4 regions of the Halotolerantifilum yawarlongkerapense genome follow, and region 2 is predicted to be linked to each of the others. Evidence: riboswitches for the same ligand, from Rfam matches in the RefSeq annotation. Region 2 holds a riboswitch; each other region holds the start of a gene.
What was found. A riboswitch is a leader RNA that binds a small molecule or an ion and turns the genes downstream of it on or off. The one in region 2 is predicted to bind cobalamin.

Region 1 (7,852 bases), 150 kb from region 2:
ATCCGGATACCGGATACCGCTTACTATGAGGATGGGGATAGGGCCTTCGTCTTCCTGGTCTCCGAAGGCACGCTCGAGCGTCGGGAGATCACCCTGGGCCTTGAAGGGGACAACCATGTGGAGGTCACCGAGGGTCTGGCTGTCGATGACGAGATTGTTCTTGAGATCGACAACGACCTGGAAGAAGGACTGCGCGTCGAGTGATCCCTTAGAAAAAGTGCATCACCCACCCCTGCTATTAGCAGGGGTGGGTGATTTTTGGTTAACATTTGCGATTATGGGGTAAAGTAGGGTATAGGGAGAGAGGTGGTCATATTGACTCGTACCACGAGACTGTTAGGGTCCGTACTACTGGGAGCTTTGCTCCTGATCTTCGCCTCTGTTTTTCAGAAAATGCTCATCCGGACGCCGGTATTTGAGCTAAGGGGATACATCGTCCCCGCGATTTTTGGTGCCCTTTACGGGGGTATCGTCGGCTATTTGTGGCAGGAAGCCGTGTCCTACCGCGATCATCTGGAAAACCTGGTGGCCCAACGCACGTCCACCCTTGAGCGGAAGAAGGAGGCGTTGGAAACGGCCCTCCAAGATCTCGAGCGTTACAAGGAGCGGGAGCTCTTCCGCCACAAGCGCGATGCCTTCAAGAGTTTTGTCAGCGGCATCAACCATGGATTCAACACACCACTGGGCAACCTTGTCACCTTGGAATCCTACATGCACAAACAGCTCGACGCCCTGCGCGAGGCTTGCGATGCCTCGGACAAAGAGCGGATGTCCGGACTGATCGACGAACTGAACAAAGATGTCCGGGTCATGGATGGTGATGTGCAGGCCATGATCCGGCTGATCAGCGAAATCGAAAATTCGGAGAATCTCTATGATGAGAACGCGCTCTCGCTCTTTCATCTCAAGCACTTTTTCGATCGTGTCCTCTTCAGTTACGAGAAGAATTTTTCCAGCGTTCGTTTCGTGCTACTCACCGAGGGGTGCGAACGGAAGATCTTGTCCTACGAAGCGGCTCTAGAGCGCGTCCTCAAGCATCTTCTGGACAACGCAACCCATCATGCCTTCGAGGGCATCAAGGCGCCCACGGTGACGCTGAAGGCCCGCTGCTTCGACAATGAGCTGCGCCTTTCCATCCTAGACAATGGGAGCGGCATCGCGGGCGAGCATATGGACAAGGTCTTCGATCCTTTTTTCACCACAGACCGGTCCACCAATACCGCCGGCATCGGCCTTTACCAGACACTGAACATGGTGGAGGGGCTCTTCCGCGGTTCGCTGGAGATAAAGAATCTCGATCCGGGTCTGCGCATCGATCTGGTCCTCAAGATCCACACGGCCATCTAGACCCCCAGGGGTCTATTTTTTTGAAATTATTAACAAATATTTATATGACCTTTCTGTCATACTCGTTGAATCTTAACGCCCTCAAATGGTAAAGTACAGTATGGAAAATGACCCGAAGGGAGGGCTCATCCCATGGACGGATGTCGTGAGCATTACGAACGTTTTCTAGAGAAGCAGTCTTTCAAATCAACGGAGAAACTACTAGCGGGGTTAAAATCCGGCCAGCGGATTCTCTTGGTCGGCCGGGACGAAGCTTTCGTTGCCCGCGCCCGCGACAAGGGTCTGGAGATCTTTACGACGGAGCCCGAAACCCTGTCCCGGTTTCGGGGAGACCACTTTCACCGGGTGATCATCGCCCACCGGCTCGAGTGCATCGAAGCACCGGGTGCCCTTCTCTCCGCAGCGACCTGTCTCCTGGGAGAGCGCGGGAAGCTCAGCATCCTTATGCTCTGCCACGGGGAGAAGAATCGGCTGACCGATCGTCTGCTGGAGATCGCCGGGAGCAGGATCAAACCACACCAGGCCTTCACCGTGGAGGAGGTCATGTGGCTTCTCGATGAGATGGGGCTTTTCGTGGACCGCAACGAGGTCCTCCACACCACCTACCCGGTGCAACTTTACTTAGAAACCTCCCGCGAGTATGATTCGAACCAAGCGATTGAAATTGCGTAGCCTGTTGAGGGCTGCGCTTTTTTCTCGTGGAAAAACATGTTAGAATGAGTACGTTGAAGAAAGGGGAGAAGGCCCGTGATCCGCGTGGAGAAACTGACGAAAAAATATGATACCTTGTCCGTGATCGAGGGGCTCAGCTTCTCCCTGGACCAAGGGGAAATCCTGGCCATGCTGGGACCGTCGGGTGCCGGCAAAACGACACTGATCCGCCTTTTGGCCGGTCTGGAGCACCCTTCTACCGGACGAATCGAGGGTGTCGACGGCCGCGTGGGGGTGGTCTTCCAAGAAGACCGTCTCCTCCCCTGGTACACGGCCCGGCAGAATCTTGAACTGGTCGTGGCCCCGGGACGTAGGGACCTGGTGGACACGCTTCTCGATGAGGTGGGTCTCACCGCTTTTGCCGAGGCCAAACCGGCGGCGCTCTCCGGCGGTATGCGACAGCGACTTTCCCTGGCCAGAGCCTTCGCCCACGAACCCGCGCTCCTTTTGATGGATGAACCCTTTCAGTCCCTGGATGTGGGGACCAAGGACCGCATGCTCGCACTTTTTTTACAACTCTTCCGCCACTACCGGCCGGCGGTCCTCTTCGTCAGCCACGATGTGGAGGAGGCCATCCAAGTGGCCGACCGTCTCCTCGTTGCCAGCGACCGACCGCTGGTGGAACGAGCGACCTATGAACTGGGCGCCCATGATCGGGGGCCCGATCGGCTTACGCGTACCGATTACCTCGAGATCAAAGCGTCCGTCACCGAACGGATCAAGAAAGGTTGATGTCCCGTGAAAAAGAATGTACTTATCCTCCTGATGGTTTTCGTGCTTGCCACCAGCCTCCTGGCCGGTTGTCAGCAGACACCTGATTACGAAGGCAAGACCTTCCACGTGGTCGTGCCCAATGGGACGCCTGTGCTTGCACTGGCCAAGGCCATCGCCGAAGAGACCCAGTTCGTCGAGGGTGCCACGATCACCTATGAGATCGTGATGTCCACAGATCTCCTGGTGGCCAAGCTTGTCAACGGCGAGGCGGACTTCGCCGTGGCCCCCACGAATCTGGCGGCCAAGCTGTACAACGACGGCCTACCGTACCGCCTGGCTTCCGTGGATGTTTGGGGCAACCTGTACATCGCCGGACCCGAACCGATTGAAGATGTGAATGTATTAAAGGGTCAGACGATCAACATGATCGGTCAGAACCTGTCGCCGGATATTTTATTCCGCTATATTCTTTCACAAAAGGGGCTCGATCCCGAAACCGACGTGACCCTCAATTACGTGACCGGTGCCACAGAGCTGGCACCACTCTTCATCTCTGGACAGGTGAACTACTCCATGATGCCAGAGCCCATGCTCACCGCGGTGATGGGAAAGGCCCCCGACACCCAGATTGCCATGGACCTTCAGGAAGCCTGGCGCGAGGTCACTGGCCTCGAGACGTCCTATCCCCAGGCGGGTTTGCTCGTTAAGGATGAGATCGCGGACAATTACCCCGAGATCCTCGAGGGCATGCAGGCGACCCTGGCGGAGAGTGTGACCTATGCGAACGAAAATCCCGAGGAGACGGGTGCGCTGATGGAAGCGCTCGAGACCGGCATGCAGGGTCCGCTGGTGGCCGCCAGTATGCCGCGAAACAACCTCGAGCATCGAGAGGCCACTGAGGTCCAAGAAGCCCTGATGGCTTACTACCAAGTGCTCTACGATTTCAATCCCGCCAGTATCGGGGGGAGTCTACCCGATGAAGGCCTTTTCCAGTGATCGACTGCCGCTCTTTCTCGCTTCGCTAGGGTTTATCCTCCTCTGGCAGCTTGCCGCTACTTTGGTGGGTCAGCCGATTTTGCTCCCCTCTCCGGTGGAAACGCTGGTGGTCCTCGGGCAGATGATCCCCAGTCCCAAGCTCTATGGACACGTGGGGGCCACGCTCCTTAGGAGCCTGATCGCCCTGGTTCTTTCCTTTGGTCTGGCCTTGACCGGCGCAGCCGCTGCCTATGCAAGGCGGGGGGTTCGACTCTTCTTAAGACCACTGCTCCTCACCATAAGGAGCGTTCCCACCATTGCGGTGATCCTGTTGGCCCTGATCTGGTTGCAGTCCTCACGTGCCCCGCTCTTTGTGGGCTTCTTGATTCTCTTTCCCACGCTCTACGAAACGCTGCTCGCCGGTTTCGACGGTATCGATATCCGTCTGATCGAGATGGTCCGGTCCTTCGGGCTGGACCGGAAAAAACGGTGGCGGGCTCTTTATTTACCGGCCATCGGCGGTGCCATTCGCGCTGCGATCCGTACCGGTGCGGGCCTTGGACTCAAGGTGATTATCGCCGCCGAGGTCCTCAGCCAGCCTCGATCGGGAATCGGTGCGGCCATGCACCTCGAGAAGATTTACCTGAATACAGCGGGTGTCTTCGCTTGGGCGCTCGTGGCGGTGCTCGTCGCCGGCCTGATGGAGAGGGGCTTCGATCTGCTACTCTACCGCCGGGTGTGAAAGGGCTTGCCTTTTCCCCGGGATGTAACGTATAATGGGCCCGAGGCCACACAATAAAAAGCATCATACGCTAGGGTGAGTGTCCGAGAGGACTTCATTGGGAAACCGGTGCAATGCCGGTGCAGCCCCCGCTACTGTAAGCGCAGACGACCCCCGAGAGACCACTGAAGCCATCGCTTTGGGAAGGCCGGGATTAGGATGACGCGCGAGCCAGGAGACCAGCTCCCCTAGATCGACACGATTTCGGAGGGAAAAACCGTGCACAAGTAATCTTTGCTTGTTAATCTAAGACTCCGACTTTGTGGGGTCTTTTTTTCATGTGACGAAAACTTTTAGAAAACGAAGGAGAGATTGACATGCGTAAACTGATCTGGTTGTTCATGATGACACTGGTTCTGGCGGGCCTGCTCGCCGGATGCACCACCGAGGCCACACCGGCCGATACCGTTGAGCCCGAGGCTCCTGCAGCGCAAGAATCGATAGAAGATGAGGGGGCAGAGGAGACCTCCGGATCTCGCTATCCCATGGTGATCACCGATTCCAACGGTCGCGCCGTGACCATCGAGGAGAAGCCGGAGCGCGTGGTCAGCGTGGCCCCGAGCATCACCGAGACGATTTTTGCCCTGGACCGGGCGGACCTTCTGGTGGGCCGCACGGACTACTGTGACTACCCGGCGGAAGTCTCCGAGATCGACTCTGTCGGCCTCTTGTCCGACCCCAGCCTCGAGACCATCACGGCCCTCGACCCCGATCTGATCATCGCCTCCACTCATTTCAAAGAAGAGGTGCTACACAATCTGGAGGACCTGGGTTTCACCGTGGTCGTCCTCTACGGACCGAGTTCTTTCGAGGGCGCCTACGAGACCATCGAGAAGGTGGGGACTGTGCTCGACGCGAGCGATAAGGCCGACGAATTGATCGCGGGTATGCAGGCAACCGTCGCCGAAGTGACAGAGCGCGTCTCCGGGCTGGAGAAACCACCCGTCTACTACGTGGTGGGCTTCGGTGAGTACGGTGACTACACGGCCACAGGGGACACCTTTATCTCCGATATGATCGCTATGGCCGGTGGAGAAAACGTGGCAGCCGATGCCACGGGCTGGAAGTACTCTCTGGAGACCCTCATGGAAAAGGATCCCGAGGTCGTTTTCATCTCGGCCTTTGGTGATGTCGTCGAGACCTTCTCTCAAACCGAAGGTTATAAAGAGCTCTCCGCCGTAGAAAACAACCGCGTACTCCCTATCGATAACAACACGCTCGATCGCCAAGGCCCCCGTCTCGCCGAGGGACTCGAGTCCATGGCCCGCCTGATCCACCCCGGGGCCTTCGAATAGTGGCCCGGGGGACCAGGGCCGTCATCGGGTTGGCCCTGGCCCTCCTCTTTTTCGTGGTCCTGGCCACGACCTTCGGGGCCGCCCGTATCAGCTTCATCGACGCCCTAGGTATTCTGTTCACCGGTTCGAGCACCGAGCCCATGCATGTGAAGATCCTCTGGTCGATTCGTCTGCCCAGGGTCCTGCTCGCCGGACTCGTGGGGATGGGGCTGGCCATCAGCGGGACCACCTACCAGGGGCTGTTTAAGAATCCCATGGCCGAACCCTACGTCCTGGGGGTCTCCTCTGGGGCCGCGCTGGGGGCCACCTTGGCCATCATCACTTTTGGCGAGCGCACGGTGGCCGGGCTCTCCACGATCACCTTCTTCGCTTTCACAGGGGCACTGCTGACGATTTTTATCGTCTACCAGATCGCCGGGGTGGACAAGCGCCGGAGTGTAGGGACACTACTTCTTGCGGGAATCGCCATCAGTTTCTTTCTGTCGGCCATGATCTCCCTGATGATGATCCTCAACCGCGAGGCCATCGAGAAGGTGTACCTGTGGACCATGGGTAGCGTATCCGCGGCGAACTGGCGGAAGGTGACGCTACTCACCCCGCTTATCCTCGTCGGTACAGGAGCCACCTGTCTGTTCTCCCGCGACCTCAACGTGATGCTCACGGGGGACAACGAGGCCAAGAGCCTGGGGATCGAGGTGGAGACGGTCCGCCGCATCCTGCTGGGAATCACTTCCCTCATGGTGGCCGGAGCGGTATCCATGAGCGGGATCATCGGTTTCGTGGGACTCATCGTCCCGCACACCCTCAGGATTCTGATCGGATCGGACCACCGCTACCTGCTCCCGGCCTCGGCCCTGGGCGGCGCCTTGTTTTTGATCCTCACGGACACCATCGCCCGTTCCATCATCCCGCCGGCCGAGATACCGGTCGGTGCCATCACGGCGCTCTTCGGCGCCCCCTACTTTATCTTCCTGCTATTGAGAAAGAGGTGAGTTCATGTCCATTGCCATTCATGTCGATCGACTGACCTTCGGTTATCGAGAGGAGCCGATCTTGAAGACCCTCTCCCTGGATTTTGAAGAGGGGGGCTTCTACGCGATCGTGGGCCCCAACGGGTCGGGGAAGACGACGCTCCTGAAGAATTTGCTCCGTCATCTGACCCCTTCCTCCGGTCGGGTGCGCATCGGCGGCGACGACCTCGCGAAACTCCGCCAAAAGGAACTGGCCCAGCGCATCGCCTCGGTCCCCCAGCAGGCGGATACGCAGCACGACTTCACCTGCAGTGAGATCGTCCTCATGGGTCGGACCCCCTATCTCGGTCGCTTCGTCCGGTCGGGTCCCGAGGAGGAGCGTATCGTACGAGAGGCCATGGAGACGACGAACACCTGGCACCTGAGAAAGGCGCGCCTGTGCGATGTGAGCGGTGGTGAGCGCCAGCGCGTGATCATCGCTCGGGCCATCGCCCAGCGGGCCAAGATCATGCTGCTCGACGAACCCATCTCCAACCTGGATATCCACCACCAGGTGCAGGTGCTTGATACGGTCAAAAGCCTGTGCCTGGCGGAAGGGATCACAGTGATCTGCGTCCTCCACGATCTGAACCTAGCGGCCCAGTATGCCGACCGTATGGTGCTCCTGGCAGAGGGACGCGTGGTGAGGGAGGGGACTCCTCAGGAGGTCATGGAGGCCGGGACGCTGGCGGGTGTCTACGGTAGCCACTTCCAGGTCATCGACCACCCCCTGACGGGGACCCCGCTGATTCTGCCGATGAGCCAGATCAGTTAGGACGTGGTATAATGGGCTTGAAAGGAGCTGAGAGCCCATGCGCGTGGAAGATCTCCATACTTACGAGACGGTTTTGATAGAAGAAGACAAGGAATCGGTGCTAGTGGCCGAGGTCAAACTCAACCGTGCCACCCTGATCACCCGGGTGGTGGACGATGAGGTGGGTTACCGGCTGGAGGTACCGCAGAAGGATGCCGAAGTGGCCAGGACCATTCTCTCCGGTGTGGAGGAAGTGATCACACCG
Region 2 (7,852 bases):
AAACCACACCGAAAACAATACCCTCCGAGATGGAGTAAGAAAGGGGCATCATGATAATCGTGAGGAAAGCCGGGATCGCTTCGGTGAAATCATCGAAGTCAATCTCTTTGATCGGGCTCATCATGAAAAGACCCACGAGAATCAGGGCCGGTGCGGTGGCCGCGCCGGGTACCATCAGGAAGATCGGTGAGAAGAAGAGGGCGATAAAGAACATCACGGCCGTGCTAACGGCGGTGAGGCCCGTACGTCCGCCTTCCGATACACCGGAAGCACTTTCCACGTAAGTCGTGACCGTAGAGGTCCCGATCATCGCACCAACCGTTGTCCCCACGGCATCGGCGAAGAGGGCCATCTTGGCGTTCGGCACCTTACCATCTTCCGTCAGAAGGCCCGCTTTGGTCGATACACCCACCAGTGTTCCGACCGTGTCGAACATATCGACGAAGAGGAAGGTGAGGAGAACCACGAGCATATCAAAGGTAAAGATCTGTGTCCATTCGAAACGCATGAAGTAGGGCATCGTGGGCATCTGAACCACGCCACCGGGCAACTGCGTAACACCTAAAGGGAGACCAATGATCGTCGTTACCAGGATCCCGATGAACAGGGCACCCTTCACGTTGCGAGCGAGCAGGTATCCCGTGAGCACCAGGCCGATCAGTGCGAGCAGCGCGGATCCACTCGTCAGGTTCCCGAGGGTCACGATGATGCCCTCGCCTGGTACGATGATCTGGGCGTTGTTCAGGCCGATGAAGGCGATGAACAGGCCGATACCCACGGAGATGGCCCGCTTCAAGTTGAGCGGTATGCTGTTGATGATCGCTTCACGCACATTTAAGAAAGTTAATGCGATAAAGATAAGTCCTTCGAGAAACACAGCTGTGAGTGCGAACTCCCAGCTCTTCGACATACCGAGCACCACGCTGAAGGCGAAAAATGCGTTCAATCCCATACCCGGTGCCAAGGCGAAGGGCAGGTTGGCGAGGAGTCCCATCATGAGTGTGGCGATAATCGATGCGATGGCTGTTGCGGTAAACACGGGTAGGAATTCCATACCGGCACTCTGGAGAGTGAGCGGATTCACGACTAGGATGTAAGCCATGGTCATGAAGGTGGTGATTCCCGCGAGCACTTCCGTGCGGAAGGTCGTCCCATGCTCTTTGAGCTTAAAGGTTTTTTCGGAAAATCCGATGTCTGACATGTTTTGTTACCCCCGATTCTTAGTTTTTCAACTTGTCCCATGTTGATTACATGGTTATTTTAACACCCTGTATCAAAAATGCCAAATGTTTTTTAAAAAAATACGTTTAATTTTCGTGTTTTTGAAAAATCAAAAAAGACACCTCCGCGTGGGAGGTGCCTTCGCTCCTTATGCAGTTTAGAATAAGCCCAGAATTTCACCGTCAGGAAGAATATCCATGCGGTTGGCCGCCGGCACTTTCGGCAGGCCCGGCATGCGCATGATGCTACCGGCCATAGCGATCAGGAACCCGGCACCAGCCGAAGGCTTGACCTCGCGGATGGTGACCACGAAATCCTTGGGCCTTCCTTTGAGGGCAGCGTCATCGGAAAGCGAGTACTGGGTCTTGGCCATACAGATGGGCAGTCCCGACAGACCGTCTTCTGTCAGCTTGTCCATGTCTTTCTTTGCTTTCTTGGTGAAGTCCACGGCAGCTGCTCCGTAGATTTTCTGACAGATCATCTCGATCTTGTCCTCGATGGGCAGGTCGAGATCATAGAGAGGCGCATACTGCGTAGGCTTCGTCTCTACGATTTCTACAACAGCGCGGGCGAGCTCCTCGCCACCCGCTCCGCCGCCTGTGAAGACTTCCGAGAAGACGGCGCGGGCGCCGGCCTCTTCACAAAGACGCTGGATCATGGCCAGCTCGGCTTCCGTGTCCGTCGGGAAGTGGTTGATCGCCACGACAGCCGGCACGCCAAAGGTCGACACATTCTCGAGGTGTTTCGCCAGGTTTCCGAAGCCCTTCTCGAGAGCTTGCAGATTCTCTTCGGCCAGGTCTTTCTTGTCCACGCCACCGTGGTTCTTCAGCGCACGCACCGTGGCCACGATCACTGCCGCATCGGGTGTGAGGCCCGCTTGACGCGCCTTGATATTGAAGAATTTCTCGGCTCCGAGATCGGCACCGAATCCGGCTTCCGTCACCACGTAGTCCGCTAGTTTCAGGGCCATCTTGGTGGCCACCACCGAGTTCGCACCGTGGGCGATATTCGCGAAGGGACCGCCGTGGATCAGCGCAGGCGTGTTCTCGAGCGTCTGTACGAGGTTCGGCATGAGGGCATCCTTCAGAAGAAGGGCCATGGCCCCCGTTGCTTCGAGCTGATCGGCCGTCACGGGTGTGTAATCATACGTATAGGCCACGATCATGCGACCCAAGCGCGACTTGAGATCCTCCATATCCTGAGCCAGGCATAGGATCGCCATGACTTCTGAGGCCACGGAGATGTCGAAGCCATCTTCCCTGGGCACACCGTTACCGCGCCCGCCGAGACCGATGACGATATCACGCAGCGCGCGATCGTTCATATCGATAGCCCGGCGCCACACGATCCGTCGCGGATCGATGTGCAGGGGGTTGCCCTGGTGAATGTGATTGTCGATCAAGGCTGAGAGCAGATTGTTCGCAGCGGTCACCGCGTGGATGTCCCCGGTGAAGTGAAGGTTGATATCCTCCATGGGAACCACCTGGGCGTAACCACCACCGGCGGCGCCTCCCTTGATTCCGAAGCACGGTCCCAGGGAAGGTTCGCGAAGCGTCGTAAAGGTCTTTTTCCCAATACGGTTCAGGGCCATGGAAAGGCCCACGTTCGTGGTCGTTTTTCCTTCGCCGGCGGGCGTCGGATTGATGGCCGTCACGAGAATGAGCTTCCCGTCCGGCTCACCAGCCAGTCGATCGAGCACATCCAAATGGACCTTCGCTTTGTACCGACCGTAAAGTTCCAGGTCATCCTCCGTGAGTCCGACCCGTTTGCCGACCTCTACGATCGGATCCATCTTGGCTTCTTGAGCAATCTGCACATCTGTTTTCACTACTCGCACCTCCGTGTGTTTAAGAAAGGTCTAGGACCTTCATGATTTTCAGGGCTGTTTGCATGGCATACCTGTCTTTCTCATGGGAAAGACTTACCCCAGTGATTTCTTCGATCCGGTTGATTCGGTAGAGCACGGTATTGTAATGGGTGAAGAGTACTTCGCTCATCTTCTTCAGGTTGCCGTTGCACTCGAAGTAGACCTCCAGGGTCTTGATCAGCTCGGTATCTCGCTTCTCATCATAGGCGACGAGATCTTTCAGTGTCCTACGGTAGAAAATTTCTAGTTCATCTCGGATCGCCTCGTTGGTGAGTACCTTATAGATACCCAAAGAATCGAAGCGAATCACAGGATCGGATGGTACCATGAGCCCGGCGGCCTTGACGGCTTTGAGCGCATCTTTCAAGCTGCAGTGGACATCGTCGAGCCGCTGGTAAAGGCGACCGATCCCCACCAGGAGACCTTCGTCGTAAATCTTTTTAGACAGTACTTCATAGAAAAGGGTCCCCATCCTCCCGGCGATCTTTTCAAAATCCTCCTCCGATCGGAACTGGATCAGCACGTTGGCCTCCGACTCCTTCACGGCGATCAAGTAGGGTCTGCCCTTATCCTTCAGGATCAGTTCCAAAAGGTACCCCATCTTGCCCATGGCATCGCGTGCCACTGGATTTTGGGATAATCGCAAGTTGTAAATGGCATAGGCGCCTTCAGCGGTAAAACGATGGTTCGCCGCTCGGTCGATGGCCGTCGACCGGCGGTATGCGTCGAGCGAGACCAGATCTTCGAAAAATTCCACCTTGTAGCGGTTCTCCACTTCCTGAACAGAAAGTTGTTTGAGGAGCTCCAGGGCAATGACATTGGATACGGATTCGAGGTTCAGTTTATCGAACTCGGAGATCGGTTCGTAGAGACCGTAGCTGACCATGTGGCCAAAAACCTGGTTTTTCACCACGATGGGCACGAGCAAACGGTCGACCTCTCCATCCTCAAGGAGCACCCGATCCACGGAAACCTTCGAAAGCTTTCGCAGGCTCTTGTTCCGCCGGAAAGTTGTTTCTACATTTTCCACGAGCTTGTTGAGCATCAGATCGCGGAGATCGTTGTGGTAATAGAGATCTTCAAAATAATGATCCTTCACGAAGACAGGGTTCTTGATCGTCCTGGAAAGGCTCTTGAGAATATCGCTCAGATCTCCTCCTTTGAGAACCACGGCCATGGTATCGTTGTGGATGGTCTCCACCCGACGGAGCACCTCGGACTGCCGATCGTAGATCATCTTGTAGACCCCGGACATGATGTCGGTAAAGGCCGTATCATAGGCAATCTCGATCAGCGGGAACCCCAGGTCATCGGCTCGCGCTCGAAAATCCTCAGGCAGGGTGTCCCGATAAGGCTGGACCTTGATCAGCATCCCGCTCACCCCTCCGTGATCGAGGGCCTCCAAGATGTCAATCTGCTTGTCCCGATCCGCCTTGTCGAGCACTTCGGCCGTGGTCAGGATCATCTCTTCTCCCGCGATCCACTTCTCGATATCCAGATCCACCATGATATTGATATGTTTCACGCAGCGATCCAAACCGACCTCACCCGACAGGATAACGCTTTCCCCAAGGGTGCTAAGAGACAGCAGTTCCTTCACCTTCACACTAGAGTCCTTTAACACGGCCGGCCACCTCTTCCTTCGCTTTTTCACGCCTATGTTTCTATTCTACCAACAAAAAAGGCCTTCTTCAACGAGAAGACCGCTTTCGATGTGAATTTTCGACAAATCATTCGAGGGAGAATCCCGCTTCCTCGAAGGTGATCATATGGGCCATCATGGCCGAGGCCATGTCCACCAGCGGCATCATCATCACGGCACCGGTACCTTCGCCAAGCCGCAGACCCAAATCGATGGGCGCCTTCAAGCCCAGATGCTCCAGAGCCACCCCGGCGGCCGGCTCGGCAGAAGCATGACTGGCGATCATGTAGGCGGTGGCATACTCGGAGAGTCCGGCGGCGATCAGTGCACTCGCCGCGGCAATCACACCGTCGATGATCACGGGGACGCGCTTGGCGGCTGCCCCGAGGATCACCCCGGCCATCCCTGCGATATCGAGCCCCCCCACGCAAGAGAGGATATGCAGTGGGTCGGCCTGTGTGCGGTGATGCAGGGCGAGTCCCTTCTCGATCACCGCGATCTTGTGGGCGCGTTTTTCCGCCGGTAGATTGGCACCGAGTCCCGTGATTTCGCAGACCGCGGCGCCGGTTAGAGCGGCGATCACCGCCGTGGCCGGTGTGGTGTTGCCGATGCCCATCTCCCCGATGGCCACTAGCTGCGCTCCCTTTCCGATTGCCTCTTCGGCCATCTCGATGCCGACGACGAGGGCACGTCTTGCTTCTTCCCGCGTCATGGCCGCTTCCTTTGTGAAGTTGGCCGTACCCCGACGGACCTTTTTGTGGTGGATCGGCGCACCGGCCAGATCACGGTCCACACCGATGTCCACGATGTACAGGTCACTTCTCGCCTCCTTGGCGAAGGCACAGACGCCCGTGATTCCCTTGGTCATGTTGAGGGTCTGGATCCATGTGATATCCCGGGGAGCGGCTGATACCCCCTCTTCTGTGATCCCGTGGTCCGCAGCCATCACGATGGTGGCCCTCTTATCGAATCGAAAGCGCATCTGTCCTGTGATGGCAGAAAGACGGACGGCCAGGTCCTCCAGTTCCCCGAGGCTGCCCAGTGGTTTGATCAATCCGTCGATTCGGGCGCGTGTGGTCTTCATCAGCTCGGGATCCAGCGGTTCGATGTTCCTTAGGACCTCGTTCAATTTCTCGCTGGTCATGTTCTCTTCTCCTCCTTTTTACCAATGAAAAAAGGCCCACGGATCCCAAGGAGCGCACAGACAAGCCTGTACTGCTTCCCGGGACCGTGGACCTTACCTAATCCATGGTGTATCGATCGATGTGGCAGGTCTCCTGACTTCGCGTCTAGGCTAGGGACGCCTTCCCGAATCCCAAGAAGGATCGGTGGCCTTTCGTCCGTTCGCTCGGCGTTACAGTGGCGGGACCGTTCACGACTCTCACGTGATTCCCTATTCTCCCCTGGTGGGGCACCGCATCGAGTGATTCATTTTTGGTTGATTCTAGTAATTACCCTGTGCGTGCATGGCTTCGGCAACTTTTACGAAGCCAGCGATGTTGGCACCGGCCACGAGGTTGTATCCGAATCCGTAGTCGCCGGCAGCTTTCATGGCGTTGTCATGGATATTCTTCATGATCGCCTGGAGCTTGGCGTCGACTTCTTCTTCTGTCCAGCTGTAACGCATGCTGTTCTGGCTCATCTCAAGTGCAGATGTGGCCACGCCACCAGCGTTGGCTGCTTTTGCAGGACCAACGATCACGTTGCTCTTCTGGAGGAACTCAAGAGCATCGTTCGTCGTAGGCATGTTCGAACCTTCGATGACGAATTTTACGCCGTTTGCAACGATTTTCTTGGCGTCTTCCATGTGGATTTCGTTCTGTGTTGCGCATGGAACCAAGATGTCGGCTTTCACGCCCCAAGGCTTCTCGCCTTCGAAGTACTCCACACCGAACTTGTCAGCGTAGAGCTTCACTTTGTCAGCGCCGGAGTTACGCATTTCCACGAGGTAGTCGATCTTCTCAGGCGTCGTTACACCGTCTGGATCGTAAACGTATCCATCGGGACCAGAGAGAGTGACCACTTTACCGCCGAGGTCGCGAACCTTCTGGCAAGTACCCCAGGATACGTTACCGAAGCCCGAGATGGCAACCGTTTTGCCTTCGAAAGAAGTGCCTTCGTGCTTGAGTACTTCGTTGGCGAAGTAGACGATACCAAAACCAGTGGCTTCCGGACGGATCAGTGATCCACCGTAGGGAAGGCCTTTGCCCGTGAGCACACCGTTTTCAAAGGCGCCGCGGATACGTCGGTACTGGCCGTAGAGATAGCCAATCTCACGACCGCCCACACCGATGTCTCCAGCCGGAACGTCTACATCAGGACCAATGTGACGGTAGAGCTCTGTCATGAAGCTCTGGCAGAAACGCTGCACTTCGCCTGCGCTCTTACCGTTGGGATCGAAGTCAGAACCACCTTTACCACCGCCGATGGGAAGACCCGTAAGAGAGTTCTTGAAGATCTGCTCGAAACCGAGGAACTTCACGATGCCGAGGTACACGGATTTGTGGAAACGGAGGCCACCCTTGTAAGGGCCGATGGCGCCGTTGAACTGTACGCGGAAACCACGGTTCACGTGGAGGTTGCCGGCGTCGTCCACCCATGGTACGCGGAACATGATCTGACGCTCGGGCTCGGCGATGCGAGACAGGATATTGGCCTCAACCCACTCGGGGTGCTGCTCGAGTACGGGCTCGAGGGAAACAAATACTTCTTCAACCGCCTGGATAAACTCCGGCTCGGATGCATTGCGTGCTTTAACCTGCTCTAAAACCTCTTCAATGTACTTCATTGGACAACCTCTCCTTTTTTCGGGAATCGTTTTCCCGTCTCCAAAAATTTTTTTCCCTTCGTGGCAGAAACGTGGCAGAAAGTTTGTTAAAAATTTACGCAATCTGTCATACACGTGCATTATAACACACAATTTTGAAGAGTGACAACCGCGTCAACGCTTTTTCACATATAAATTTTTTGACACGATTGTCAGGTCCCTGATATAGAGGTGGGTCATGTGTTCAAGCGCCTGGAACACTTCCATTTGCAGTATTTTCAGACTTTTTGACAGGGGCCGTTCGAGGGGGTAGTCGTGCCCCATCTCGAGCAAAATCTCCAGTCCTCCCTGGCGT
Region 3 (7,247 bases), 750 kb from region 2:
CATCGCCATCGAAGGCCAGACCGATATCATAGCCGCCGGCCTTCATCACCTCGACCAGGTCCCCCGGGTGGGTCGACCCGCAGTGTTCATTGATGTTAAAACCGTCCGGGGACGTGTGCATGCTCTTTACCTTGGCTCCGAGCTTGTGCATGGTGTGAGGGGCCACATCAGAGGCCGCCCCGTTGGCCCCGTCCAGGGCCACGGCAAGGCCTTTGAAATCCACATCGATGGTCTCGATCAGGTACCTGGTGTAGAGTTCCTCCGCCTCGTAAACCTGGGTCTCCCGGCCGATCTCCGTCCCCACGGGGATGTGCGCTAGGTCCTTGTCCTCCAGGATAAAGGCCTCGATCTCCTCCTCGATGGCATCGGTGAGCTTGAGCCCCTTTTCATTGAAAAACTTGATGCCGTTATAGGCCACGGGATTATGCGACGCCGAGATCATGACACCGGCATCGGCACCGAAATCCCGCACCAGGTGGGCCAGGGCCGGTGTGGGTAGGACGCCGATCCGAATGACATCCACGCCAGCCGACAGGATCCCCGAGACCATGGCCGCCTCCAGCATATCCCCCGAGACCCGCGTGTCCTTGGCCACCAGCATCTTGGCGTCCCTTCTACCACCTGTGATCACGTGCGCTCCGAACCGCCCCAGCTTGTAGGCCAGTTCATTCGTCAGCTCTGTATTCGCAATACCCCGCACCCCATCGGTGCCAAACAGTTTTCCCATCGTCTAAAGCGCCTCCCATCTTCTGTTGAGCAAAGTTTCATAGGCCTCCAGATCCGGGGCCTCCAGCCTATCTTGAAAAATCATCATCTCCAGGCTATGCCGGAGGTGGTGTAGCGATTCGTTTGTTCTGTACTCCACCGGATGCTCCCGGTAGTAACTGAGGAGTAAATCCAGCGTGTGTTTGGCCGTCTCCGGGCTAAAGCCCTTGTTATCCAGGCGGTTGATCCGCGACTCATCGATAAAGTCGATGGTCTTTCCTTCCCTGAGGTGCCAAGAAAGAATCCCCTTGATGTAGCCCACCAGGCAGGCCGATCCATCGCAGACCGTGCATCCCAGGCACAGTTGGTTGGCCTGCTCCTCCACCGTCTTGAGCATCTCGGCAAGGGCGCGGGCTCTTTTCTTGAGCACCGTGTCCCGCTCGGCGATCTCACCCTTGAAGCGACGGATCATGAAGACCCCGAGGATCAAAAGGACCACCACGACCCCATAAACCAGTGTCATGGGCAGCGTATCGATCGCACTCGAGCCCAAGACCTTTTCTAGGCCGAAAAAGAGAAATACCACGAAGGCACCGGTTTTCATAGCGAACTCCGGGATCTTGTCCCCGAGCTTGCGACCCACCACAATCCCCATGCCGCTGGTCAGCACCATACCGGTCACCGTCCCGAGCAGGACGAAAAAGGGAAAAAGACTCGCGGCCCCCAGGCTCATGGCCGCCAGCTGGGTCTTGTCCCCCAGCTCCCCCAGAAAGAAAGCCAGGGCCACCGTCACCACCGGACCGAACTTGGCCGGTGTGGGTTCTGCGTCGGCATCTTCCACCGAAAGGGAGGTAAAGGCGAAATTAAGAAACAAAAGTCCCGCCACGATCTCGATCACCAATAGGGGTAGGAATTGGCTGATCAGGGTACCCAGTAAAATGGCCAGCCCGTGGTTGAAGAAAGCGCCTATGGCGACCCCGGACAGGATATGCCGCACCCCGTACTGGGTGGCAAAGGCCATGGCCAGGATCTGGGTCTTGTCCCCCATCTCGGCCATAAAGATCAGCACCACCGCCCGCAGGTAGTCTTGAATAAACACCGCTTGTCCCCCTTAGCTTTCCTCTGTTGATCCCACCGGCGATGTAGCCCGCCAGTGTTTGAAAAAATACCAGATCACGGCCGCTTCCACGATCACCGAGAGTCCGATGGCCGCCCAAACGCCGTCCAGTCCCCATTTTAACACAGTGGCCAAGAGATAGGCCACGGGAACTTTAAAAAAGAGGTTGGCCACCAGTGAGGCCAGCATGGGATAGACCGTGGCCCCCGCCCCGTTGAAGACCCCTCCGAGCACCATGGGAATCGGTACGAAGAGAAGCCCTCCGTAGACGATCTTGAGGTAGCTCACCCCCTTGGTGATCACCTGGGGATCTTGCAAAAACCAGCCGAGGAGCTGTTCGGGAATGAGCAGATAGAAAAATCCGAAGACCACCACATTGGTGATCGCAAGGAGCATGCTGACGTTGATCAGATACTCGATGCGCTGGATCCTGAGCGATCCGATGGCATGGCCCACCAGAATCGATACCGCCAGGCTCAGACCCGTGAGAAAGACAAAGGTATAGCCGAAAAGCTGGCCTCCGATGCCGAAGGCAGCCGTGCCGCTGTTACCGCCCACGGCATAGACGATCCGGAACATCAGAAGGCCCGTGATCGGTCGGGTCACCTGCTGGAGGCTGGCGTAGCCCCCGATGTGAATCAGCGACTGAAAGCGCCTGTAGCCTTTTACAAAAACCGCGTCGATAAAGATATGCTTACCACCGAAGACCTCGTGAAAGAGCACTCTGAGGAAAAGGGCCGCAGCGATCAGATGACCGATCATCGTGGCCACGGCCGCCCCGCGGATGCCCATGTTCAGCGTGAAGATAAAAAAGGGATCGAGGACGATGTTCACGAGATTCGAGAAGATCAAAATTTTAAGCGGGGTGAGCGTATCCTTCTTCCCCTGTAGAATGCTCCTGCCCGCGGCCGATAGAAAGACGAAAAGACTCGAGGCAAAGACCACCTGCAGGTAGGACACCGTGAGCCGGTGAACGGCCGGGTTCGGATTAAAGAGCAGGCTGACGATCGGTCCTGCCAGTGGGGGCAGAACCAGGGTGAGGGCAAGACCCACCACACCGGAAAGAAGCAGGCCGCCGCCGGCCGCCAAGATCACACCCCCGTGGTCCTTTCTCCCCGCGGCCTGGGACACCAAGGCCACGAGGCTCGTGGCGATCAGCGCCGTGAAAACAAAAATCACCCCGATGGTAGAGGTGCCCAGGCTCACCGCCGCAGCGGCCTCCGTACCCAGACGCGAGACGAATTTTAGATCCACGGTTCCGAGGAACATCTGCAGTAGCATCCCGACCATGATCGGCCAGGTGAGATCGATTATTTCTCTGATGGTTTCCTTCATAGGTGTGTTCCTCCTCCACCCCATGATTTTATCATAGTCAGGAGAAAAGCGGTACAGGGGAAAATGGAAGGGCCTTCCTACTAGCGGACAAGAAAAGACGCCCCCGATGCGAGAGCGTCGTGATCTCATTATTCCACCGCTAGGTAGCGGTCCACCTGATCGGCGAGGAATTTTTTCAGCGGTTTCCATAGGACCAGGGTCAGGATGAAATTCGATACACCGTGCAATAAATCCAGGGGTAGTCCCCTCAGCCAGTAGGTGAAACCGTAGGCTACTCCGTAGAAGAGGGACTCGCCCAGGGCAAAGAAGAGACCGAATGAAAGACCGAACAGCCCCGCTATGATGGCGTAGCCGTACTCGCTCTTCACCAGCCTACCCGGTCCCGCCGTGAGAAAGATGAGCAGAGGCCAGACCAGGTAATAGATCAGGACCCAGGTGGAAAACCCGTAGATCAAGATCTCCGTGGTCACAAAAACAAAGGAAATCAGAAGGGTCTTCTTCACCCCTAGCGTCACCGTGAACAAGATGAAAAGAAGCGTGACAATCTCCACGTTGGGAATCAGGCTAAGCGCCAGCTTCCCCGCCGTCAGCGCCGCGCTGAATAAGCCCAGCAGCACCAGTTCCCTGGCACGCATCTTACCAGGTCCTGAGTTCGAAGTCGTAAACGTCGCCATCGGTGAGCGGCACTTCCCCAGGACCCGTCACCGCGTCCTGTCCGTTGACGATCAGGTGCCAGTACTCCTGGGCGCCCTCGTTCGCCTCGTAGCCCATGAGTCCCGCGACCATGATGCCGAAATCAAACTCCTCAAAAGTAGCACCCAGCTCTTCCTGGTGGTCTTGCATGAGGGCCAGGAGAAAATCCTGGTCCGTCTGGTACTCAAATGTCTCATCGATTCCCTCATCCGCGTGGGTGACGGTGATCGTAACGGCCTTGTCCCCTTCTACCGCCTTGGGGGCTAGAAAGGTGTTGTACCCCAGTAACAGTGCCGCCGCTAGGGCCACCACCAGTACGATGGTCATGATCTTTTTATTCATTACTTTCATTCCTTTCCGCTCATCTGATAACTCTTCGAAGTGAAAACCGGCAGGTCTGCTTCCGCCTGACTCTCCACATAACAACTCATGGCATAGAGGAGATTGGCCAGTAGTCCTGAAAACCGGATTATAATTGCCGGCGCACCCTCGATCCTGTGGAGCATCCGCACCACTTCCTTGGCCCGGTGCCGGGCTAGGTGCAGTTCACAAGACAGGACCGTTCCCACCGGCAGGGTAAAAGCCTTTGGCACGAGGCTACGATAACAATCGTACATACCGTGCAAACGATCAAGATCCGCCTCTTCCACCGCCAGCTTTCCCCGAACCGAACCGTTCAGGTGTAGGGCCATCTCCACCAGCCAGAGGAGGTCTTCCCCTAGCCGCCCGTCCTTGACCTCGCCCGCGTGGGCATGACAGAGGCCCAACTGGCTGGATAGCCCGTCCGTCAGGATCTCGTAGTCGCAAAACATCCCTTCTTCTGCCATAAAGGGATAGCAGATTTCATCTTCTCTTCTACCCACCCGGGTTTCCTCCTCCTATTTTGTGCAAAAAAATGCCTCCCGGCGCCAACTTTTTAGCGGGGAGGTTTCGTATTTTCTGAAGCTTTAAGGCGGAATCTTGAGAAGTCCGCCAGCCCAAAAAACACCCCTCCATCCCCGTGAAGGCGTCGGTGTTCGATTGGTAGGGCAGGTCTTCCGGCTCGGCGAGACATGCAAAACTCCCCTGACCTTCCCGGGTAGATGACTACCCAGTGGTGCTATCGGAGGGAATTTTTCTCGCGCTTACGGCGGCGGGACCGCGCGGGACTTGCACCCGCTTCCCTTTTCATGTGTTCGTAAACACAACCACTACCTATTATGCATGTTCATTGTATCAGAAAGTGATGTCACTCGTAAAGAAAGTCCCATTCTAACCATGAACCTTTGAACTCTTACTGTCCTGCACAATCTGAAGATTAATAGCTTACTCGCTCAAGATCGTTTTGCGAAACAGAGTCTTTTGCGATTTTCTGTGGTTGATGAAATTTTAGATCAGCAAGATACACAATATATTTTGACTCACACTAGCATATCGATTATAATTGAGTTATAAAGCATTACCTAATAGGTAAATGTTTTTGGGGGTGTTGACTTGCAACTATGCTACAAAAACAACAAACTACAGAAAGCTTGTACTGATTATCGAAAAGCACAATCTCAATATGGTTCTCGTGGTGCAAAACTACTACACCAAAGAGTCAAAGAGCTTAAAGCTGCTGACTCTCTTGATAATTTAGCGCCCGCACACTCGTGACTTCAGTCGTGAGTTAGGGCGTTTTTTTCGCGCAATGTGCTCAATATTTCCTGTCGAAGGAACAGAACATATGTTACAATAATAGAAAGGTGATTTCATTGACAGAAGAACTTTGAAGTGGTAACGATATACATTCGAGTCGCAGCTTTGGGTTTTCATACCCCAAAGACATGATGAGTGACAATACTTTAGATTCGCCAAGAATGAAATGAATGCAGTTTGCTGCAGCTCACAGATGGAATTATGCACATCTACTGATGAAAATCAAATCCGAAGATACGCCAGTCTCAAAAGGAGAAGGAGTACTCATGGGTAAACGAATGACGGTCAAAGAAAAAAACGAGGTATTGGCTAAGCAGGGTCTTCAGTTGAAACACTATGGCCTTGTTCTTCGTGTTTATCCTACTGAGGAACAGGTGATTCTCATCAACAAGAACATTGGATGTGCCAGGTTAATCTACAATAAGTATCTCGATGCGAGGAAAACCTATTATAAGGAGAATGGAAAGAAACTTTCGGTTGGTAGATACAAGAAGGAGACCATGGTGCCACTGAAGTCCTCTGAGGACTATGGTTTCTTGAAAGAGGTCGACAAATTTGCTTTAGAAGCGGCTTGTGAACATGTCGAAGATGCGTACGTTCGCTTCTTCACTCGTCAAAACCGATATCCGAAGTTCAAATCAAAACGTAGCGCTAAGAAGGCCTATACAACCAAGATGACGAATAACAACATCGAAATCATTGGTTCTTCTCACATCAAGATACCGAAACTTGGGAAGGTGTCCATGGCAAAAGTAAAGACAGCAAGAAATAAGGGGATACTCAAGAAAGTCAGAGGGGGTCATGCAAGGATCTTAAAAGCGACGATCACCCTGAAGGGTTCTAAGTATTATGTTTCCCTTGCTCTCGAAGAGACGATCGAGTTGGTAAAGCCCTTGGAGATCCAGAGTATTGACGCTTCGAAAGCCGTCGGTGTTGATCTTGGCCTCAAGACCTTCGCCACCATCTACAATGGTGAAAACACCGAGTTCATCGAAAGAGCCAAGTACATCCAGGCGTCGGAGAAGAAGCTGGCCAAGCTCCAACGGAAGTTGGCAAAGAAACAGCTCGATTCACAGAATCACAAGAAGGTAGCACAAAAAATAGCCAATTTACATGTTCATATAGCAAACCAGCGAAAAGACTTCGCCCACAAACTGAGTACCCGGTTGGCCAACGAAAACCAAGTGGTCGTACTGGAAACACTGAGTATCAAGGGCATGGTCAAGAACAAGAAACTATCGAAAGCCATATCAGATGCGGGATGGTCTCAGTTCATCACCTTCCTGAAGTACAAACTGGAGTGGCAAGGAAAGCATCTTGTACAGATCGACCGTTGGTATGCCTCATCTAAGATTTGCTCTTCCTGTGGGGAGAAACACATCGCCCTTACGCTGTGCGACAGAGAGTGGTGTTGTAGTCACTGCGGTGCTGAGCACGAACGGGATGAGAATGCAGCCATCAACATCAGAAAACAGGGTTTAGATACATTAGGCATCTCAGCCTAAGCATAACCGGTACCAAGTGTACCTGCACCGTTGGGACAACGGGAAGTGCCTGTCACATTTGTGAGCAGAGCCAAGCTCTGTAGGAGGCTTTGTAAGACTTGGGTTGCTCCTGCAATCCAAGCGGTAGCCGGTGAAACAGGAAAAAGTGATTGTCGCCTAAGGCGATAACCGAATCCCGTGACTTCAGTCATGGGTTGTTCAAGTGCGAGTAGTAA
Region 4 (7,852 bases), 870 kb from region 2:
AGGATACACGCGAGATCGTTGAAACTACCTACGCTGCAGGGGCCTTCGAACCCATGCGTAACCTGTCACTGAAGAGCAATAACAAGGAATCCGTCATCGAGCCGAGGCTCGTGGGCGGACCGGCCTCGATCGTGGGATCCGATTATCCCGAGGACCAGCGGGACACTTCCGTTTTCTGGGTCACCTACGGGACATCGACGAATCCCGGAAAGAGAGACGAAGAGACCAAGGAACCTTTGGATCTTTACTACAGCTACACCACGGACTTTGGCGAGACCTATTACACCCTGACCAAGACGACGAATCCCGATAGCCAGGGGAACCACCCCGGCGAAGCGAAGGTCGTTTGGGATTGGTTGGCCAAGGACACGGGTCAGAAGGCAGCGGCCCAGGCCGAGTGCCAGATCCGGATGTCGCCGGATGGTTCCGTCTTTTACGCCGTGTGGAACGAAGCGAGCGAGACTTCCTGTGACGTCATGTTCAGAAGGATCATCCCGAGCGGGATGAGCATCGCGAGCACGATCAACACGATCGATGACATCCCACCGATCATCACCGTTACCGGCGTGAATGACGGCGACGTCCTCCGTTCGGATGCGGCGATCGATGTGGTGTTGAGCGAGCTGGGGACATGGTATGCCGAGGTGACTTTGGGTGACTATGACGAGTTGACTTCGAGCGGTGCCATCGGAATCTTCACGGAGCCTTTCGTTCTAGAGGCAAGTGAGGAGGCGGTCTCCTACGAGATGATCGTCTACGCTGAGGACCTCTCGGGCAATACAGCGCAAAAAACACTCGACTTCACCATCGACAGCCGAGTGCCTGTGATCGAAATCACAGGTGTGACAAGTGGTGAGTACACACGTGAAGATGTGGACCTTGCCATCTACACCGAAGGCGAAGAAACGACGATCACCTTGCAAAGGGATGGGGGTGAAGTGCCGATCGGCAACGAGGCCCTCCTGTCAGTAGAGGGTCGATACGCACTGGTCGTCAACGTTGTATCTGGCACCCACACGGCCGACCGGCATGTGGACTTCGTGATCGACAAGACAGCCCCGTCGATCGTGATCGAGGGTGTCGAAGAAGGGGGCTCTTACCGTCAGCATGCCAAACCCGAGGTGATGGTCACCGATACCTACAGTACGCAGCTGTCCGACTTGACCCTTCTACTCAACGGCATGGAGTATCTCTTGGGTACGAAAATTTCAATTGCCGGTGATTATGAACTGATCGTCGAGGCGATGGACCTATCGGGGAACACGGCCACAAAAACGGTACACTTCACGGTAACCGCCAATGAGAAAACGAGGTGATCAATGGCTGAGTAAAAAGTAATACGCGGTACATGAACATCGGGTTGGCTCACAAGAATGTGGGTGGGCCAATCCGTGAGGTTAGGGGAATTCGTAAAGGAGGAACAACAATATGAGGCGCTTGAGGGAGCAAAAGAAATGGGTGTTCTTGGCCTTGTTTGCCATGATTATCCTGACGGGTAGTACCTTCACCCAAAGTCGCGCCATCCTTCCTATCCAGGCGCCCAATCGGGGGGCATCTCCGATCTGGGCCGAGAGAATGTCGGAAGAAGAAGCGGCACTTGTGGAAGAAGAATCAGTCGAAGTACTCGCTGAGAAAGTGAGTGATGAGGAGACCCAGGGGTGGGATCAGCCAGACAAGCCGGTGCCCCCCGGACAGGCGAAAAAGTACGAAGTGCCGATAGAGGAGGTTCCGGACGAACCTGTAGAAGCAGTGGAGGACTCCCCGGCGATCGATCTGGTGGTAGATGAGGAAGTACCAGCAGCACCAGCGGAAGAAAATCCGGGCCACCAGAACGGACAACAGGGGAACGAAAACGCTGACGACGAGGGCATTGAAGAAGAACAGGAATCAATCGTCAGCGATGACGAAGCGGAAGATCCGGTCGTTCCCGAAGAAAAGTCAGGCCAGGGCCAGGGGAATAACCCCCATGATGCGACTGTACCCAACCAAGACCCCGTTGTAGAGACTGGCCAGGGAGGTCAAGGTGAAGAAGCGGATGAAGTGGAAGCAGTTCTCGGTTTGAGCAGTGATTCCACGCTCTTCACGATTCTGATCGATGGGAAGCGGATTCCTGGATTCGATCCCGCTAAAAAAGATTATCCTTATGTCTTTGAGGCCGATATCCAGGTCTTGCCGTCGATCTACGCTGTAGCCAATCACGAGGCCGCGACAGTGAAGTATTCGACGGTCACGCAGCTACCCGATACGATGGTGATCCAGGTGACGGCTGAGGATAGAAGCAAGACCCACTACCACCTGCACCTGACTGCCGAGGGCCTGAAGGAGGGTGAAGTGATTCTCCTGCTCGAAGCAATCCCCGAACTGACCGTGCCGGATATGTTGGGCCTGTGGTTACCACCGACCGAGGAGGAATTCGAGCTTGGTAAGGGTAGTGCGCCCATTCGTTTCTGGGTGTCCGACCCCCTCTTGACCCCGGAAATTTGGATCTACGATCCCGCCGGCAGCACCACCGATGCCGTGATCAAGATCAGCACCGGTGAGCTTAAGATGAACACCGGATCGGGTAAGCACGCTCGCGCCACGGTCGCCAGTGGGGAGGGAGGCTTTTACAAGTACAACTTGAAGCTCAAGTCCTTCCCAGATCTGGAAATCGGTGAGCGTTACGCCCTGGCCATCATGAACGGTGGTGAACAGGTCTATTTCGGAGACAATGTGCCGGCGGTCATTCATTTCACAGTCGTGGAGGCCTTCAAGGAGGCCCCATCCAATCGCAATCGGACGGATGACAAGAGCCAAGGGCGTTCGAACGCCGGGGGCAAACGCTAACGTACCCACCATTTACTGATCATAGAAACCGGATGACCACCGATCTGCGGAGGTCATCCGGTTTCTGATTTCTTAAATATTCAGCCACTATGGCGATACGGGAGCTAACGCGCTATGATAGGGATGTCAAGTTGTGCTAGGATCTGAAAGGAGGTAAGGGTAGTGGAGAGTAGAAGCTTCGATCGATATCTCGAGCGGCTGGCTATCGATCGGAAGGTCAGACCTGATCATGAAACGCTACAACTGCTGCACCGGCGCCATCTCGAGCACATTCCCTTCGAAAACCTGATGATTCGAGAGGGTGCATGTCCCGACCTGCAGATAAGAGCTCTAGAGAATAAGATTTTGTACCAGGGAAAAGGTGGCATCTGCTACGAGCTCAACGGTCTCTTCGCCGCGCTTCTGGAAGTCATCGGCTTCGATGTGCGGATGCTCGGTGCTCGGGTTGAAGAGAAAGGAACTTTTTTTGACCATCTGGTGCTTGAGGTGGCTATAAAGGGTGCATCTTATCTGGTGGATGTGGGCTTTGGCGATCATTTCGTTGAGCCGTTCCCCTTGGTGGTGGATAAAAAATTCTCTGACGAGCGCGGAACGTTCTGGTTGGAACAAGAGAATGACAATAGGATTCTCTGGCGAGAGGGTCTGGAGAGAGAACGGTCATTTTGCTATGAACTTTGTCCCGTCGCCAGAGAGCTGCAGGATTTCAAGGAACAGTGCTACCATTATGCCAAGGCACCTGACTCGCGCTTTCGCAAGGGAACGATTCTCTCACGATTCACAGAAAACGGAAGAGTTTCCTTGACCGACGACCGCCTTCTGCTGACGGAAGCGGGCGACAAGCGGGTCATTCAACTCGAAGATGCAGCTGCATTTCAATCGATGCTCCGAAGGCATTTTCCCGAACTCGTTGGGAATTAACGGTGGTAGGGGGTATATGTATATCACTTTGTAACGTGTATCAGAAGGTGTGGATCACCAGAGGGAAAGGAGCAGTTCCATGGGTAAGAAGGAAAAGAAAGAGGGGTTTTCATCGAAGAATTTCAAGACAGTGGAGATCGAGGGAATCAAACGGCGGAAACTGAAGCGGAAACCCTATGAAAAGGAACTGAGGAAACTGCAGATCGAGCTCGTGAAACTCCAGGAGTGGGTAAAAGAAAATGGACTCAAGGTCGTGGTGATTTTCGAAGGGCGCGATGCCGCCGGTAAGGGAGGTGTGATCAAGAGAATCACAGAGAGTCTGAACCCCAGGATCTGCCGAGTGGAGGCCCTTGGTATCCCCACGGAAAAGGAAAAAACACAGTGGTACTTCCAGCGCTACGTGAACAAGCTACCTGCTGCCGGCGAGATTGTACTCTTCGATCGCAGTTGGTACAATCGCGCCGGAGTGGAACGTGTCATGGGCTTTTGCACGGATGAAGAGTACCGCGAGTTTCTCAGGACCTGTCCTGAGTTCGAGAAGATGCTGATTCGTTCGGGCATCATCCTGATCAAGTATTGGTTCTCGGTTTCCGATGAGGAGCAGGAGCGACGTTTCGAGGCCCGGCTTGAGGATCCGACGAAGCGCTGGAAACTGAGCCCGATGGATATGGAATCGCGCAAACGTTGGGTGGACTATTCAAGAGCCAAGGATGTCATGTTCGCGCACACGGATACCAAGCAGTCCCCATGGTATGTGGTGGATGCCGATATCAAGCGACACGCGCGGCTCAACTGCATCCGTCATTTGCTCGAGCAGATTGATTATAAGGACCTAACGCCCGAACCCATTGCACTCGAACCTCGGGAGGTCGAGGAGCGGTACGTCAGACCGCCGATTACCGACCAGACCTTTGTTATGGACCATTATGGGGGTCAGGTGACCGATAATTAAAAAAGAGCCGCCCGGCTCGGGCGACTCTTTTGACTAAAAAGCATGTGTGATCAACAGACCCACGGAGATGAGAAGGCTCGTGATCAGGACCGCGATCGTGATGATCAGCGCTTCTTTCTCTTTTTGGAGGAGCTGGTTACCTGCCACCATGCGCTGTCTCTTGGACATCGAAAGCTTGTGCAGGGCGTTTCTCAAATCTTTGACCACTTGTATGCCTCCCGCTAGATGCTATGATTCATTGAGCTCAACAGGCAATATTTTATCACAAAATCCCGCGGGATGCACCTTGGAATATTTCCCAAACGCTGGGCGGGAAAGGAGGGGAAGGGGTCATCGGACCAGTCCGATCGGGTAGACCGGACAAGGTGAAAGAAACGATGGGTCGAGTGGTCCCTGTGTGCTGATGACGAGGCTTGTGCTGGGTCCAGCGGACTTGTCTAGATCCAAACCGGGGATCACCTGCCACTCAATCTTATGTTTCCTTGTGTCGACGAGACAGGTGGCTTCATTAGCGATGCCACCGGAGCCTACGGGCAGAATCTCCACCACCTGAGGATGTTGAAGCAGCTTGGTCAGGATCTCAAGCGTAGCGATCTCGCCCTCGTCCGCCACCACTTCTTCTCCGACCTTGGGGCGACCCACAGCATAGAGATGGTGGCCGGACGTCGTGCGACCGATCCGCAGGTTGTCGCGGTCGCAGATGCCTATGGCTGTCAAACCGATCCCGGTTTGAGAGGTGGGGATGTTCTTTTCTGTGCTTAGGGTGATTTCGAAAGCAGGTAAATTTCCCTCTTCGCGAGCGATTTCGATGCCGAGGCGGACCTGATCGCCTACTGCGGGCTCGTTGCAGACCGCGGCCGTCATTGTGAGGAGCGAGGCGCCTGAGGAAAGGAGCTCCATCAGGACCACCCGGGCCGTTAGCACGGCGACGTCAACTGTTGGAAAGATCACGGTATCACCGGAAGCCTCCCCGATACCCCCACAGGAGTCACAGGCGACGACAAGGACTTGTCTTTCGTTCAAAGAGTGTAGGCTGATATCCCTATTCGTTCGCATAGCGACGTTCACTTACGCGACCGATGAGCCGCTCACCGATCAGATCGGCAAGTAGCACGTTGACCGCGCTGCCTACGGTAAGTGGTAGCACCATAGCGAGGAAGAAGCCCATACCGAAACCCGGGATGAAGGCAAAGGCGAGTGGGGAGAGAATCCCGTTGGCCAGGATGGTGAGGACGAGCGTCAAAGGTCGGTTCACCCGACTCCTGAGATAAGCGTAGCACCACATGACGAGCCCCATCTCTAGGGCGATGAACAGGTGGAGGAGGGGACCCAGGGGAAAGCCCGCGGAGGCTGCTGTCATAAGATGGCCTAGACTGCCCACCAGAGCACCGGTTCCGCCTCCGAAAAGGGTGGCGGCGACGAAGCCGGGTAGGGCATCAAGGGCGATGGTTCCCGTGGGGGAGGGAATCTTGATGAGGGAGCCGATGACGCTCATGGCGAGAAACAAGCCAATCATAGGGATACGGCGCTGGGATGAAGACATGTGATCACTCCTTCTTATTTTTTAGACGAAAAAAAGCCCACGGTCAAAAAGACCGTGGACTTTACCATCGTCCTACGTCCGACCCCTGGGGTCGGGAGCTGACGAACAGGCAGGTCTCCTGGCTCACGGGTCAAGGCAGGGCTCTCGCCTTCCCAGCTGTATGCTTACAGCCGGTGGCATGATGAGGAGTCTGCTCGCCGAATACAGTGACGGGATCGCCCGGGACTTTCACCCGATTCCCTATTCTCCCCGTACCCGGGGCACCTGTTCGCGTATGTAGTATTTTCATTTACCAGTGTAGTGTAAGTCAGAACAAGAGTCAAGAGAGAACAAGAGAAGGACAAATATGGGAAAGGAGAACGGATGATGACAGGACATGTGGCAATCAACTTAAAGACGGAGGATCTGGAGAAGTCCTTGGCATTCTACCAAGCCTTGGGTTTTCGCACGATCGATGGTGGGCATAGAAATGGTGGTTTTCCAGATCGAGAGGGAAAAAAGTGGCGGGTGCTTCAATCCGATGGTGTGGTCATAGGCCTTTTCGAAGGGATGCTGGAGTCGAATCATCTCTCTTTTTACAGCGACCGATTAGATGAAATTCGAACGCTGTTCGATAATCAGTCGATCGATTATGAAGAGGCGATGGGCAGCCTGGCCCTTGTGGATCCCGATGGTCTGCCGCTGCTCTTCGAGCCTGTCCATGTGAACCCAGAGGAGGAGCTGATGGAAGCGGACCGCGCCTTTTGCGATGCGGTGCAGGAAGGTGGCGGCAGTGCATTCGCGGAAGGCTTCGATGAGCATGGGATCATGGTCTCTGGCCGTGAAAACCGACTGATCGGACGAGAGCTGATCCGAGCTGCGATGAGGCGTTTTTTCGATAAGCCGGGATTTCAACTGATTTGGGAGCCGCTGGAGGCACAGGTTTCCGTTGACGGGACCCTCGGTCACACCAGTGGGACCTATGAACGTAGCTACGAGATCCCTTCAGGGGAAAAGATCATCGAGAAGGGGAGCTACTCCACTACTTGGAAGAGAGATGAGACGGGTGACTGGCGCGTACTTTTCGATATTGGAAACTGAAGAGATATTTTGTGAGAGAAACCATTTGAAGGGTATCATGGAAAAGAGCCCGATCATCAGTACACCACCAGGAGGTCTTCAAGCCCTCTTCTCGACGCACCATCCAACCTTCGGCTGATCTCAGAGGATAAAAGCGACCAGGGGAACGACTATTTGCAGGGGAATCATTTTTCTAACCCGCACGAAAGAGCCATGAAGCAACTCCCGCAAGGATGGTACAGCAATCTGTACTGCTCCGAGCGTGTTCGATAGATGGTGCTAAGCACACAAATAGGAAAACCTAAGGAGGGCTAATCATGTTAGAGCGTACGATCGGAGGGATCACGGTTAAACTGGTGGTGGGCGATATAGCCGACCAACCAGATGTGATGGCGGTGGTCAATGCCGCAAATGCCGCGCTGAAACCCGGTGGAGGTGTGGCCGGGGCCATCCATGAAGCCGCTGGTCCGGAACTAGAGGAAGCCTGTCGGCCCTATGCGCCGATTGAACCCGGTGAAGCGGTCATCACCATGGCCTATAAATTGCCCAATGAG

Region 1: it holds a riboswitch for cobalamin, as region 2 does, so the genes downstream of both, ACULM0_RS07905 (ABC transporter substrate-binding protein) here and cobT (nicotinate-nucleotide--dimethylbenzimidazole phosphoribosyltransferase) in region 2, are expected to answer to the same signal.
Region 3: it holds a riboswitch for cobalamin, as region 2 does, so the genes downstream of both, ACULM0_RS10995 (hypothetical protein) here and cobT (nicotinate-nucleotide--dimethylbenzimidazole phosphoribosyltransferase) in region 2, are expected to answer to the same signal.
Region 4: it holds a riboswitch for cobalamin, as region 2 does, so the genes downstream of both, ACULM0_RS02985 (ECF transporter S component) here and cobT (nicotinate-nucleotide--dimethylbenzimidazole phosphoribosyltransferase) in region 2, are expected to answer to the same signal.

Annotation. Positions count from the first base shown of each region.
Region 1 covers NZ_CP199719.1:1,620,616-1,628,467, reverse strand. Annotated here, with positions in the region: gene ACULM0_RS07935 (efflux RND transporter periplasmic adaptor subunit) at 1-204, shown strand, start outside; gene ACULM0_RS07930 (sensor histidine kinase) at 316-1,347, shown strand; gene ACULM0_RS07925 (hypothetical protein) at 1,480-2,019, shown strand; gene ACULM0_RS07920 (ABC transporter ATP-binding protein) at 2,095-2,790, shown strand; gene ACULM0_RS07915 (ABC transporter substrate-binding protein) at 2,797-3,768, shown strand; gene ACULM0_RS07910 (ABC transporter permease) at 3,749-4,489, shown strand; cobalamin riboswitch at 4,550-4,730, shown strand; gene ACULM0_RS07905 (ABC transporter substrate-binding protein) at 4,846-5,823, shown strand; gene ACULM0_RS07900 (FecCD family ABC transporter permease) at 5,823-6,815, shown strand; gene ACULM0_RS07895 (heme ABC transporter ATP-binding protein) at 6,820-7,608, shown strand; gene ACULM0_RS07890 (hypothetical protein) at 7,646-7,852, shown strand, end outside.
Region 2 covers NZ_CP199719.1:1,470,215-1,478,066, forward strand. Annotated here, with positions in the region: gene ACULM0_RS07140 (NCS2 family permease) at 1-1,201, opposite strand, end outside; gene ACULM0_RS07145 (formate--tetrahydrofolate ligase) at 1,379-3,049, opposite strand; gene ACULM0_RS07150 (PucR family transcriptional regulator) at 3,069-4,712, opposite strand; gene cobT (nicotinate-nucleotide--dimethylbenzimidazole phosphoribosyltransferase) at 4,819-5,874, opposite strand; cobalamin riboswitch at 5,981-6,164, opposite strand; gene gdhA (NADP-specific glutamate dehydrogenase) at 6,175-7,518, opposite strand; gene ACULM0_RS07165 (hypothetical protein) at 7,672-7,852, opposite strand, start outside.
Region 3 covers NZ_CP199719.1:2,217,454-2,224,700, reverse strand. Annotated here, with positions in the region: gene glmM (phosphoglucosamine mutase) at 1-727, opposite strand, end outside; gene ACULM0_RS11015 (TMEM165/GDT1 family protein) at 731-1,804, opposite strand; gene ACULM0_RS11010 (MATE family efflux transporter) at 1,817-3,157, opposite strand; gene ACULM0_RS11005 (hypothetical protein) at 3,286-3,792, opposite strand; gene ACULM0_RS11000 (DUF4430 domain-containing protein) at 3,794-4,192, opposite strand; gene ACULM0_RS10995 (hypothetical protein) at 4,198-4,713, opposite strand; cobalamin riboswitch at 4,861-5,058, opposite strand; gene ACULM0_RS10990 (RNA-guided endonuclease TnpB family protein) at 5,794-7,032, shown strand.
Region 4 covers NZ_CP199719.1:605,170-613,021, reverse strand. Annotated here, with positions in the region: gene ACULM0_RS03015 (choice-of-anchor O protein) at 1-1,316, shown strand, start outside; gene ACULM0_RS03010 (hypothetical protein) at 1,429-2,826, shown strand; gene ACULM0_RS03005 (arylamine N-acetyltransferase family protein) at 2,989-3,744, shown strand; gene ppk2 (polyphosphate kinase 2) at 3,824-4,696, shown strand; gene ACULM0_RS02995 (hypothetical protein) at 4,730-4,903, opposite strand; gene ACULM0_RS02990 (alpha-ribazole kinase) at 5,027-5,752, opposite strand; gene ACULM0_RS02985 (ECF transporter S component) at 5,739-6,239, opposite strand; cobalamin riboswitch at 6,331-6,522, opposite strand; gene ACULM0_RS02980 (DUF4440 domain-containing protein) at 6,603-7,319, shown strand; gene ACULM0_RS02975 (macro domain-containing protein) at 7,616-7,852, shown strand, end outside.